Regions from separate parts of the Prosthecomicrobium sp. N25 genome, predicted to be linked through region 1. Evidence: predicted binding sites of a transcription regulator. Region 1 holds the regulator's gene; the other holds the start of a gene.
What was found. Region 1 encodes LexA, which represses DNA repair genes until DNA is damaged. Its sites were predicted from a motif close to TGTTCNNNNTGTGTTCNG; they were not measured.
Positions count from the first base shown of each region.

Region 2: a site for LexA is predicted at 4,277-4,294, ahead of WBG79_RS06605 (putative DNA modification/repair radical SAM protein). Genes of this name have one in related genera too.

Region 1 is NZ_JBBCAT010000001.1:3,038,515-3,044,701, reverse strand. Features, by position in the region: gene gltX (glutamate--tRNA ligase) at 1-713, opposite strand, end outside; gene WBG79_RS13835 (ComEC/Rec2 family competence protein) at 883-3,357, shown strand; gene lexA (transcriptional repressor LexA) at 3,396-4,103, opposite strand; gene WBG79_RS13825 (molybdopterin molybdotransferase MoeA) at 4,391-5,620, opposite strand; gene moaC (cyclic pyranopterin monophosphate synthase MoaC) at 5,626-6,105, opposite strand.
Region 2 is NZ_JBBCAT010000001.1:1,464,196-1,470,382, reverse strand. Features, by position in the region: gene WBG79_RS06625 (pyroglutamyl-peptidase I) at 1-247, shown strand, start outside; gene WBG79_RS06620 (TadE/TadG family type IV pilus assembly protein) at 330-1,544, shown strand; gene WBG79_RS06615 (TIGR03808 family TAT-translocated repetitive protein) at 1,630-2,928, shown strand; gene WBG79_RS06610 (AGE family epimerase/isomerase) at 2,978-4,120, opposite strand; gene WBG79_RS06605 (putative DNA modification/repair radical SAM protein) at 4,302-5,540, shown strand; gene WBG79_RS06600 (UdgX family uracil-DNA binding protein) at 5,546-6,187, shown strand, end outside.

The DNA of each region.
Region 1 (6,187 bases):
CCGTCCGGCCCGTGGATCAGCGGAATGTGGGCCATGGACGGCACGTCCCAGCCCATCGCGCGGTAGATCTGGGTCTGCCGCGCAGCGTTGGTCAGGTGGTCGTCGCCCCGGATGATGTGGGTGACGCTCATGTCGTGGTCGTCGACGACCACCGCCAGCATGTAGGTCGGCGTCCCGTCGGAGCGCAGCAGCACGAAGTCGTCGAGCACGTCGTTGCGGAAGACCACGCGGCCCTGCACCACGTCGTCGATGACGGTCTCGCCCTCCTGGGGCGCGCGCAAGCGGATCACCGGCTTGACGCCCGCCGGCGCCTCCTCGGGCGACCGGTTACGCCAGCGGCCGTCGTAGCGGGGCGGGCGGCCCTCCTTCATGGCGGTCTCGCGCATCTCTTCGAGCTCGGCCTGAGAGGCGTAGCAGCGATAGGCCATGCCGCGCGCCAGGAGCTCGTGGGCGACCTCGGCGTGGCGGTGCATGCGTGCGAACTGGAAGGTCAGTTCGCCGTCCCAGTCCAGCCCGAGCCAGCGCAGGCCGTCCAGGATCGCCTCGATGGCCGCCTCGGTGGAGCGCTCCCGGTCCGTGTCCTCGATGCGCAGCAGCATCTTGCCGCCCGTGTGGCGCGCGAAGAGCCAGTTGAACAGCGCCGTGCGCGCGCCGCCGATGTGGAGAAAGCCAGTCGGCGACGGGGCGAAGCGGGTGACGACGGGATCAGCCATGGGAGGTCCGGGTCTTCGGCCGGGTCGGGCCCGGGCCGGTGGTCACGATGAGGGCGGTTCCTGTAGCATGGGTTCGCCGAAAAGTAAGCAAGGGGGCCGCGTGGAGGGCTTCCGCGGGGAGCCGGGGGGCTCGCCGGTGGATACAGACGGGAGAGAGGACGCCGGTTCCGTGCGGAGCCGGCGGCGGAGGTCCGTTGCCGCGTTCGCGGTCCCGGGAGGCGCGCGCCGGATCGCGCTGGAGGCCTCTCTCCTGCGCGAGCGGATCGCCGACACGCTGGCGGCCGAACTCGACAGGGGAGCCGGGTTTCCCTGGGCGGTGGTCGCCTTCGGGCTCGGCGCCCTCGGCTACCTGAAGCTGCCGCAGGAGCCGCAGGCCTGGGCCCTGGCCATCGTGGCGGTCGGGTTCGCGGCTGCCGCCCTGACGGCGCGGCAGCGCGGGCGCGACGCGCGCGTCCTGGTGCTCGCCGCGATGGCCGCTGCGGGGCTCTTTGCCGGCAAGCTGGAGAGCCTGGCCGTCGCGGCGCCGCGGCTCGACCGCGAGCGGACCGTCACGGTCACGGGCTGGGTCGAGGAGGCGGAGGGGACGGCGAACGGCGGCACGCGCCTCTTGGTCGCGGTGCAATCCATGGAGACCCGCGGGCCGGCGCCGGCGGAATGGCCGAAGCGGATTGCCGCGACGGCCGCCCGGGGGCGCGACGGCGGGGCGCGGATCGGGGAGGGGGTGCGCTTCCTCGCCCGGCTTCGGCCGCCCGACGGCCCCGTGCTGCCGGGCGGCTACGACTTCGCCCGGCGGGCCTATTTCGAGGGGCGCGGGGCCTCGGGCTTCGTCCTCGGCCGGGTGGAGCGCCAGGATCTCGGGCCGCCGCCCGGCGCGTTGCGCCTCGCCGCCGGGGTCGCGACACTGCGCCACGACATCGCCGAGCGGATCCGGCAGGCCCTGCCGGGGCGGGCGGGCGCGATGGCGGCCGCCCTGATCGTGGGCGAGAGCCGCGCCGTCCCGGAGGCAGACCAGGAGGCCATGCGCGCCTCGGGGCTCTCGCACATCATCTCGATCTCGGGCCTGCACATGGTCCTGGTCGGCGGCACGGTGCTCGCTGCCGTCCGCCTGCTGCTGGCGCTCGTCCCCGGACTGGCGCTGCGCATCCCGGTGAAGAAGGTGGCCGCGGTCGCGGCCTTCGCGGCCGTCACCGGCTACCTGCTGATCTCCGGCGGCGGCGTGGCGACGGACCGGTCCTACATCATGTTCGCGGTCGGCCTGCTGGCCGTCCTGGCGGACCGACCCGCCCTGACTCAGCGCACGGTCGCGGTCTCGGCGCTGGCGATCCTGGCCTTCGAACCCCATGCGGTGGCCGAGCCCGGGTTCCTGATGTCGTTCCTGGCGGTGCTCGCGCTCGTGGCCGCCTACGAGGTCTGGCGCGACCGCCCGCGCGACCCGACCCGCCTGGTGAACCCGCTGGCCGGCCCGGCCGGTCGGCTCCTGCGCTGGCTCGCCGCGCACGTGACGGGGCTCGCCTTCTCGTCGGTCGTGGCCGGCCTCGCGACGGCTCCCGTCGTGGCGGCGGAGTTCCACCGCGCGGCGCCCTACGGCGTCCTCGCCAACATGCTGGTGCTGCCGGTCGTCGGCACGATCGTGATGCCGATGGCGCTCCTGGCCATGCTGGCCATGCCGTTCGGCCTGGAGTCCTGGCCCCTCGTCCTCATGGGGATGGGGATCGAGGCCATGCTGGCGGTCGCGAGCGAGGTCGCCGGCCTGCCGGGCGGCGAGGGGCTGATCGGGCGCATCCATCCGGCGGCCCTGCCGCTCGCCGTCGCGGCGATCCTCTGGCTGACGCTTTGGACCCGTCGCTGGCGTCTCCTCGGCCTCGTTCCGGCGGCAGCCGCTGTGGCGGTCGCTCCCTTCGCGCAGGCTCCGGACATTCTCGTCGGCGCGGATGCCGAGCCGATCGCCGTGAGGGGTGGCGACGGGCGCCTGGCGGTGCTCGACGCGGCGCGGGCGCGATTCGCCGCGCAGGTCTGGCTCGCCGCAGACGCCGACCCGCGCGCCGTCCGCGACCCCGCCCTGGCGGCGGGCTGGCAGTGCGATCCGTTCGGCTGCGCGATCCATGTGGCCTCCCCCGGGACGCGGCCCCGCGTTCTTGCCGTCGTCCGTGATCCGCGTGCCTTCGACGAGGACTGCCGCCGGGCCGCGATCGTGGTCACCCGCCTGGACGCCCCGCCCGGCTGCCGGGCGCTGACCGTCGTCGTCGACCGCGCCGTCCTGGCGGAGACCGGCGGCCTCGCGCTCGGCTGGCCCGCCCGTCCGGCCAACGGCCCGCCGGCCGGAGCGCAGGGCCCTTCCGTGCCGGGGACGCCCTCGGCGGTGGCGCCCTTGCCGGCTTCGCTTCAGCCCGCTGTCGCGGGCCGGACCCGGCCCTGGAACGCCCGCCCGCCGCCGCCCGCTCCGGCCACCACCGGTTCGCGTACGGCCGAGCCGGCGGGGGCGCCCGCGCCGGTGACCGGTCGTGTGACGCAACCGGCCGGTCCCGCAGCCGACGGGCACCGTCCCGGCCGGGCCGGCACCGCCCTTCGGCCGGCACCCTCCGGGGCGCCGTCCCTGCTGCCGGACGACGACGGAGACGGCCGCGACCCGGGCGTGTCGGACTGAGGAATTCCGGCAATCGGAGGGCCGCGTGGCCGATCCGGTCAGTAGCGGCGGATGAGGCCGACGAGCTTGCCCTGGATCTTGACGCGATCGGGTCCGAAGATGCGGGTCTCGTAGGCCGGATTGGCGGCCTCCAGGGCGATCGACGCCCCCCGCTTGCGCAGGCGCTTCAGCGTCGCCTCCTCGTCGTCCACCAGCGCCACCACGATGTCGCCGGTGTCGGCGCCGTCGGCACGCTTGATGACCACGGTGTCGCCGTCGAGAATGCCGGCCTCGATCATGGAGTCCCCGCGCACCTCCAGGGCGAAGTGCTCGCCGCCGGCGATGAGGTCCGCCGGGACGGGGATCGCGTGGGTGTAGTTCTGGATCGCCGAGATCGGGGTGCCGGCGGCGATGCGCCCCATCACCGGGATGGAGACCGCGCCGTTCTTGTCGTCGCCGGAGCCGACCGGGCGTTGCCTGCCGAGGCTTCCCTCGATCACGGAAGGCGCGAAGGCCTTGCCGTTGCGGGCTGCCGCGAGGCTCGGCGCGACCGAGTCGGGGAGCCGCACCACCTCGAGCGCACGGGCGCGGTTCGGCAGGCGGCGGATGAAGCCGCGCTCCTCGAGCGCTGTGATCAGCCGGTGGATGCCGGACTTCGACTTGAGGTCCAGCGCGTCCTTCATCTCGTCGAAGGAGGGAGGCACGCCCGTTTCCTTCAGGCGTTCGTGGATGAACATCAGGAGCTCGAGTTGCTTGCGGGTGAGCATGGGTCCTGTCGCCCCTCGGGTTCGGTTTGGTGGTTCGAATCCTTCGTCGCCACTCTGCCGCTCGGGCGTCCGGATCTCCTATGGGGGACGGGGGTCGTCTCCACGAAAACCTGGATGAAGCCTGTGACGTGTACAAAGCGCGAACTGAAGCTACACGTTCTCTCCATGTTCTACAAGCGTCAATTTTCCGTTAAAACGGACCGGGAACGAAGAATATGCGGCCGGGAACGAACCCGAACGCTGCGGAACGGGCCGCGGCGGTCCGGCGCCGGAGCGGGCTGAGACGGTCAGGAGAGGGGGATGATTCGGCACCGGCCGCCGGCGGGGAGCGGCGGGGCGTTCGGGGCGCGCAGGACCAGGCAGTCCGCCCGGGCGAGGCGGGTCAGCATGGAGGAGTCCTGGACGGGGAAGGGGCGCACCCGGGGCAGTCCGCTTTCGTCCCGGCTTTCGATTTCGGCGCGCAGGTAGTCCTGCCGATGGTCGTTGGCGGCCAGGTCGACCGCCGCCACGGCGTCGACCTCCGGGTCGAGCAGGGGGGCGACGCCCAGGAGGGCGCGCAGGAGGGGTTTCAGGAACAGGATCGCGCAGACGAGGCTCGAGACCGGGTTGCCGGGCAGGCCGAGGACGCGCATGGGCCCGAGGCGGCCGGCCATGAGCGGCTTGCCGGGCCGCATGGCGATCTTCCAGAAGGCGAGCTCCATGCCGGCGTCGCCGAGGGTCCGGCCGACCAGGTCGAGGTCCCCGACCGAGGCGCCGCCGAGGGTGACCAGTACGTCGGCCCGCGTCTCGAGGGCGGCGGCGATGCGTGCCCCGATGGCGGCCTCGTCGTCGGGCGCGATGCCGAGGTCGACGGGCTCCCCGCCGAGCGCGCTCACCATCGCGGCGACCCCGAAATTGTTGGACGCCACGATCTGGTCCGGGCCGGGCGTCTCGCCGGGGCGGACGAGTTCGTCCCCGGTCGCCAGGACGGCGACGCGCGGGCGACGGCGCACCTGGAGGACCGGGTGGTTCATGGCCGCGGCGAGCGAGACCGCCCGCCAGTCGAGCCGCGTGCCGGCGTCGATCAGGCGTTCGCCGGCCTGGAAGTCGAGCCCCACGGGCCGGACGTTGCGGCCGCGCGGGGTGGCGTCGAGCGCCAGGATGGTGCCGTCCGCGGCAACCTCCGCGTTCTCCTGGATGAGCACCGTGTCGGCGCCTTCGGGCACGGGCGCGCCGGTGAAGATGCGCAGGGCCTCGCCGGCACCGAGGCGGCCCTCGAAGGCGCGGCCGGCCGGCGCCGTTCCGATCACGCGCAGGCGCGCCGGGACGGCGGCGATGTCGGCCGCGCGGAGGGCGTAGCCGTCCATGGCCGAGGCCGGGAAGGGCGGCTGCGTACGGGTGGCGGTCAGGTCCTCGGCGAGGACCCGGCCTTCCGCCTCGGCGAGCGCGACCGACTCGGCGCCGACCGGCACCACGCCGGCCAGCATGCGCGCCCGCGCCTCCTCGACCGACAGGAGCGGGGATCCGGACACCGCCATGGCCGTCACTCCGCCCGCCAGTCGCCGGACTTGCCGCCCGACTTCTCGAGCACCCGGACGCCCTCGACGATCATGCCGCGGTCGACCGCCTTGGCCATGTCGTAGATGGTCAGGCACGCGACGGTGGCAGCCGTCAGGGCTTCCATCTCGACCCCCGTCTGACCGCCGACATGCACCGTCGCGCGCACGACGAGGCCGGGCAGAGCCTCGTCGGGCTCGATCTCGACGGCCGCCTTGGTGAGGAGCAGGGGGTGGCAGAGCGGGATCAGCTCGTGGGTCCGCTTCGCCGCCATGATGCCGGCGATTCGCGCCGTCGCCACCACGTCGCCCTTCTTGGCCTGGCCGGCGCGGATCATCGCCAGGGTTTCGGGCTTCATGCGCACCCGCCCCTCGGCGACGGCCACGCGCCGCGTCACCGCCTTGTCGCCGACGTCGACCATGTTGGCCGCGCCGGTTTCGTCGATATGGGTCAGTCTCGCCGTCACGGGATGCCTCGCGCCGCTCGCCGGGGTCGGCAATCTAGCCGCGACGGGGGGCGGGCGGAAGCGGCCGGGGTCGGTGACGAGA
Region 2 (6,187 bases), 1.6 Mb from region 1:
GCTGCCCGCACGGCTCTCCGGCAGTGCCGGGCGCTATCTCTGCAACGCCTGCCTCTGGCACTCGCTGGCCCTCGCCGACCGGGACGGATCGGCCCGACCGACCGGGTTCCTGCACCTGCCGGTGACGGTCGAGAGCATGCCCCGCCGGCCACGGGGGCCGGCGCCGCGCCCGACGTTCACGATCTCCGACCTGCTGCGCGCCGCCGAGCTCGCCATTCAGGAAATTTCGACTATCCTTCCGACGTAAGGGAATGTAAGTCGTTCCTCTTCCATCTCGTTTAATACTTCAGACCTAATCTTTGTGCCCGTGATCCAACGGGACCCCGAGCATGCGCGACCTGAAACAGTCGGAGAGCGGAAACGTCAGCCTCATCGTATGCGGACTGATCTTCGTCTTTGCGGTTCTGGTCGGAGGTTCGCTCGACTTCGCCCGCCTGTCGACCGCCAAGGTCCGCACCGCCGACGCGCTCGACAGGGCGGTGCTCGCGGCCTCGAAGCTGACCGACGCGGACGGGCAGCAAAAGCTGTTCAAGACGCTGATGACCGACTTCGCCTCGGAGGCAGCCGACGCGATGGCGGTGAAGGACTACCGGCTGACATCCAGGAACGGCGCCCTGGACGGCACCGCCAAGGTGCAGGTCAGGACGGCCTTTCTGCCCCTGGTGGGACTCCAGACGCTCGACACGGTGGTCGACAACTCGGTCAGCCTCAGTTCCCCGGGTCTCGAAGTCGCGCTCGTCCTCGACGTGACCTCGTCCATGATCGAGGAGGGCCGCATGGAGCCGATGCGGTCCGCGGCGCTCTCCTTCGTCGACAGCCTGGTCAAGGGAGAGACCGGCGCCACCTACATGGCGCTCGTCCCCTTCGACACGCGGGTCAACATCGGGCCGACCCGGACATCCTGGCTGGACAGCGATCCGGGGAGCTTCTCCGGTTGCGTGGAGCCCAAGGAAGGTGCGGCCGCGACGAGCGACACGCCCCCTCCCCTCGTGAAGTTCATCGCCAGCGACACGAGGCCCGAGGCGGCAAAACTCAAGAAATACTGCCCGAAGCCCGTCGTTCCGCTCACGAACCGGCGGACGCTCCTGATCGACAGCATCAAGGCGCTGACGTCGCAGGGCACGACCCGCATCGACCAGGGAGCCTTCTGGGGCTGGATGAGCCTCTCGGAGAAGTGGCAGGGCCAGTGGGGTACCGCGTCGCTGCCCCACAAGAAATCGGACGCCATTCCGAAGCTGATGGTGATCATGACCGACGGCCAGATGAACACGAGAGACAAGGGCAACCCCGACAGCTCCGGCGCCTGGTTCGACGAAATTAACAAGGCCGAGGCAAAGAAGATCCTGAACGAGATCTGCGACAAGATGCGAGCCGATGGCATTACCATCTATGCGATCAACTATGACGAAGAGACCAAGAAAGACCCGCCCTTGAAGACCTGTGCGGGCAATCCGGACAATTCGTACTACTCGGCGAAGAAGGACATCGACGAGGTCTTCGCCCAGATCGCGAAGCGGATCCAGCGGACGTATCTTTCTCGGTGAAGGCCCTCGCCGATTCGGGCGCGGGCGGGCGGTCGGGGTCGCATCCGGCTCGCCCGGTTCCACACGTCGGAGATCGACCATCGCCATGCTGCAGAGGCGGCAGTTCGTCATCCACCTGCTGTCCGTCGCGGCTGCCGGCCCTGCGGCCGGCGCAGCCACCCCCGCCCTCGCGCCGGGGGGCGACCTACAGGAGGCGATCGATCGAGCGGCGCGAGCGGGGGAGCCCGTGACGCTCGGGCCGGGTACCTTCGCGGCGACCGGGCTGAAACTTCCCGACGGGACGCGGCTGGTCGGCGTGCCGGGCCGGACGCGACTCGTGGCGGCGGCGCCGCGGCCGATCGCGATCGCCGAAGGCGCCGCCTCCCTCCACCTCACCGGCCTCACCTTCGACGGCGGCTTTCAGACCCTCGGAGCCGCAGAGGGGATCGTGGCGCTCGCGGGCGTCGCCGACCTCCACGTCGACAGTTGCGCCTTCACGCGCACGACCGGGCACGGGTTGCGGCTCCAGGCCTGCGCGGGGCGGGTCGAGCGCTCGTCCTTCACCCTCGCCGGGCAGGCGGGGCTCTTCTCCCTGGACGCGAGCGGCCTCGTGGTGCGGGACAATCGGGTCGAGCACTGCGGCAACGGGGGGATCCTCGTCTGGCGCTCGGCGCCCGGCGAGGACGGCACCCTCGTGTCCGGCAACCGGATCGCGCGGATCCGCGCCGATGCCGGCGGCACGGGCCAGAACGGCAACGGCATCAACTTCTTCCGGGCCGGCGGGGTGATCGCGGCCGACAACCGGATCGCCGACTGCGCCTTCACGGCCATCCGCGCCAACAGCGCCTCCAATGTGCAGATGACCGGGAACCAGTGCCTGCGCTCGGGCGAGACCGCGCTCTACGCGGAGTTCGCCTTCGAGGGCGCGCTGATCGCCAACAACCTGGTGGACGGCGCGGCGGTCGGCATTTCGGTGACGAACTTCAACGAGGGGGGCCGGCTGGCGGTGGTGTCCGGCAACATCGTCCGCAATCTCCGCCGGGAGGGGCCCTACCGGGCCGATCCGCCCGGCTTCGGCAGCGGCATCGCGGTGGAAGCCGACACGGCGGTGACGGGCAATGTGGTCGAGGGTGCGCCGCTCGTCGGAATCGCGATCGGGTTCGGGCGCTGGCAGCGGGACGTCACGGCGACCGGGAACGTCGTCCGCAACGCGGGGATCGGGATCTCCGTGTCGGTGGCGGACGGAGCCGGCCCGGCGCTCGTCGCCGACAACCTGATCCGGGGCGCCCGCTCGGGCGCGATCGTCGGCTTCCGGGGCGCGGACGCCGCGACCGGGGACCTCGCGCGCGGCGGGGTCGAGGCCTTCCCGTTCCTGACCATCGAGCGGAACCGGGTGGCGGGCTGACGGCCCGCGCCGGGGAGTTCGCGGAGCGTGGGAGGACGGCGCGGCGGCGTCAGGCGACCGCGCCGGCGAGTTCGCCGATCGCGCAGGCGAGATGGTAGAAACTCGAGGCGGGGGCGGGTTCCTCGGCGAAGCGGCCGTCCTCGTCCAGTCGGTCGCGCCAGAGGCCGCGGACGGGAACGTCCAGGTACCGCTCGAGCGCTTCCCAGGCGGCGAGCGCCTCGGCTTCGCCGATGCGGGCGAGGTCCGAGCCGGGGGGACCCCAGGCCCTGAGCGCCAGGCCGGCCTTGAGTCGCTCCGTCTGCGGCCAGAGACGGGCCGTGCGGCGCCGGGGGGCCAGGTCGCGGCCGATCTCGTCGATGGCGACACCGCGCGACGGGTCGAGGCCGTGCTGGCGGGCGATCTCGGCGAAACGCAGCGCCACCGGACGGACGTCCTCGCCGGTCAGCGTCTGCCAGCGCCAGAGCAGCCACGTCCATTCATAGAGGTGCCCGGGCTCCACCACGTCGCCCGCCGCGCCCGGCAGCGGGCGCCAGTCGCCGTCGAAGAACTCCAGGAGCGCGCCGGTCGCCGGATCGCGGAAGAAGCGAAGGGCCATGCCGGCCATCTCGGCGCCGAGCGCGCGCCAGCGCGGGCTGCGGCCGCGCGGCACCCAAGCGGCCGCGGCCTCGAGCAGGTGCATGTGCGGATTGGCCCGGAGCGGCAGGACGCGGCGGTCGCGCTCCTCGTAGCCGGCGACGGGGTGGCGCATGCGCGCCTCCATGAGGTCGAGCACCCGCAGGCCGGCGTCCTCGAGCGCCGGGTCGTCGAGGCTCGCCCGCGCCTCGGCGAGCGCCAGCAGCCAGAAGGCCTGGTCGTAGAGGTCCGGGCCGGCGTCCGGGATGGTGCCGTCCGGGGCGACGGTGGCGACGATGCCGCCGTCGGAACGGGCGGCCGGACCCTGCAGGAAGTCGAGCCCGTGGCGGAGCGCCGCCGCGACGGGGCCGTCCCAGCCGAGCCGGGCGGCGACCGCGAAGGCGTAGACCTGCCGGGCGCTCACCCGGGCGCGACGCCGTTCCCGCAGCGCCACGCCGTCGAGGCCGATCCGCTCCACGAAGCCGCCGGCCGGGTCGCGACCGTTCGCCCACCAGAGCGGCGCCGCCTCGCCGACGAGCCACCGCCGGGCCCGCCCGGCCGCTTCGTCCAGTGCCGACATGCGCTCGTCCCTCCCCTCGATTCTCCTCCTTCATCGGGAATGAGCGGCGCGCCCGCAAGCGCGAACTGGTCCGACTGTGGCTCGGGCTCGGCCGTGAAGGTGCAAGGCCATTATCAACACGGCGCGCATTGTCGGGAGGCCGCCAACCTCATATCTCAGAACAGATCAGGAACATGGCGCGATGGCGGCGAAGACGATCGGCGAGAAACTGGCGGTGCTGAGCGACGCGGCGAAATACGACGCGTCCTGCGCCTCGTCGGGCACCAAACGGCGGCAATCGGCCAAGGGGACCGGCATCGGGTCGACCGAGGGGTCGGGCATCTGCCACGCCTATGCGCCGGATGGGCGCTGCATCTCGCTCCTGAAGATCCTGCTCACCAACTTCTGCGTCTTCGACTGCGCCTATTGCGTGAACCGCTCCTCCAGCAACGTCGAGCGGGCGCGCTTCACGGTCGAGGAGGTGGTGCGGCTCACGCTCTCCTTCTACCGCCGAAACTACATCGAGGGGCTCTTCCTCTCCTCGGGGATCATCCGCTCGCCGGACCACACCATGGAGGAGATCCTGCGGGTGGCGCGCAGCCTGCGGGAGACGCACGACTTCCGCGGCTACATCCACCTCAAGGCGATCCCCGGGGCGGACCAGCGGCTGATCGAGGAGGCCGGGCGCCATGCCGACCGGCTCTCCGTCAACATCGAACTGCCCGTCGACGCCAGCGTGGAGCGGCTCGCGCCGGAGAAGAAGCCGGCCGTCATCCGGCGCACCATGGGGGCGCTCAGGGCGCGGATCGAAGAGGCCAAGGACCGGGGCGCGGACCCGAAGGAACGGACCTTCGTGCCGGCGGGCCAGTCGACGCAGATGATCGTCGGGGCGGACGCGGCGACGGACGCCACCATCCTCACCAAGAGCGCGACGCTCTACGGCAGCTACGGTCTGAAGCGTGTCTACTACTCCGCCTTCAGCCCGATCCCCGACACGACGTCCGCTCTGCCGGCCACGAAGCCCCCGCTCATGCGCGAGCACCGGCTCTACCAGGCCGACTGGCTGATGCGCTTCTACGGATTCGAGTTGTCCGAGATCGCCGCCGGCCTGCCGGACGGTATGCTGCCGCTCGACATGGACCCCAAGCTCGCCTGGGCGCTGGCGCACCGGGACCTGTTCCCCGTGGACGTCAACCGGGCAGACCGGGAGCGGCTCCTGCGCGTGCCCGGGCTCGGGGTGAAGTCGGTCGACCGGATCTGCCGGGCGCGGCGGCATACGCGGCTCAGGCTCGCCGACCTCGCGCGGGTCTGCCGGTCCCTGGAGCCGGTCAGGCCCTTCGTGGTGGCGGAGGACTGGCATCCGGGCGGGCTCCTCGACCGCTCCGCCCTCGGCCCCACCCTCGCCAAGCCGGCCCGGCCGGTGCAGCTCTCGCTCTTCTGACCCCCATGCGCCGGATCGAACTCGGGCACGAGACGGACCTGGACGGCTTCCGCGCCGCGGCGCGGGGGCTCGCGGCCGATGGCGTCGAGCCCGCCGCGGTGCGCTTCGCGGTCGGTGCCGGGCAGGACGAGCTCTTCGCCGCGCTGGTGCGGCCGCCGGGACCGTCCGCGGCAGGCTCAGCCCCGCCGGCCGGTGCCCTGCGGGTGCCGCGGGCTTTCCTGGACCTCGCCGAGCGGGTCGCCTGCCACCGGGACCCGGGGCGCTACGATCTCCTCTACCGGCTGCTGTTCCGCCTGCGTACCCTGCCGAAGCTCCTGGAGGTCGCGTCCGATCCGGACGTGGCGCTCGCCGCCCGGCTCGCCAAGGCGGTCGACCGGGACGTCCATAAGATGCGCGCCTTCGTGCGCTTCCGGGAGGTGGCGACGGCGGACGGGCCGCACTTCGCCGCGTGGTTCGAACCGGAGCATTTCATCGAGGAGCGCAATGCCGGGTTCTTCCAGCGCCGCTTCGCGCCGATGCGCTGGTCGATCCTGACGCCGCGCCGCTCGATCCATTGGGACACCGAGCGGCTGACCTTCGGGCCCGGGGCACGCAAGAGCGACGTGCCGGCGGAGGATGCCGAGGAAGCGCTGTGGCTCACCTACTTC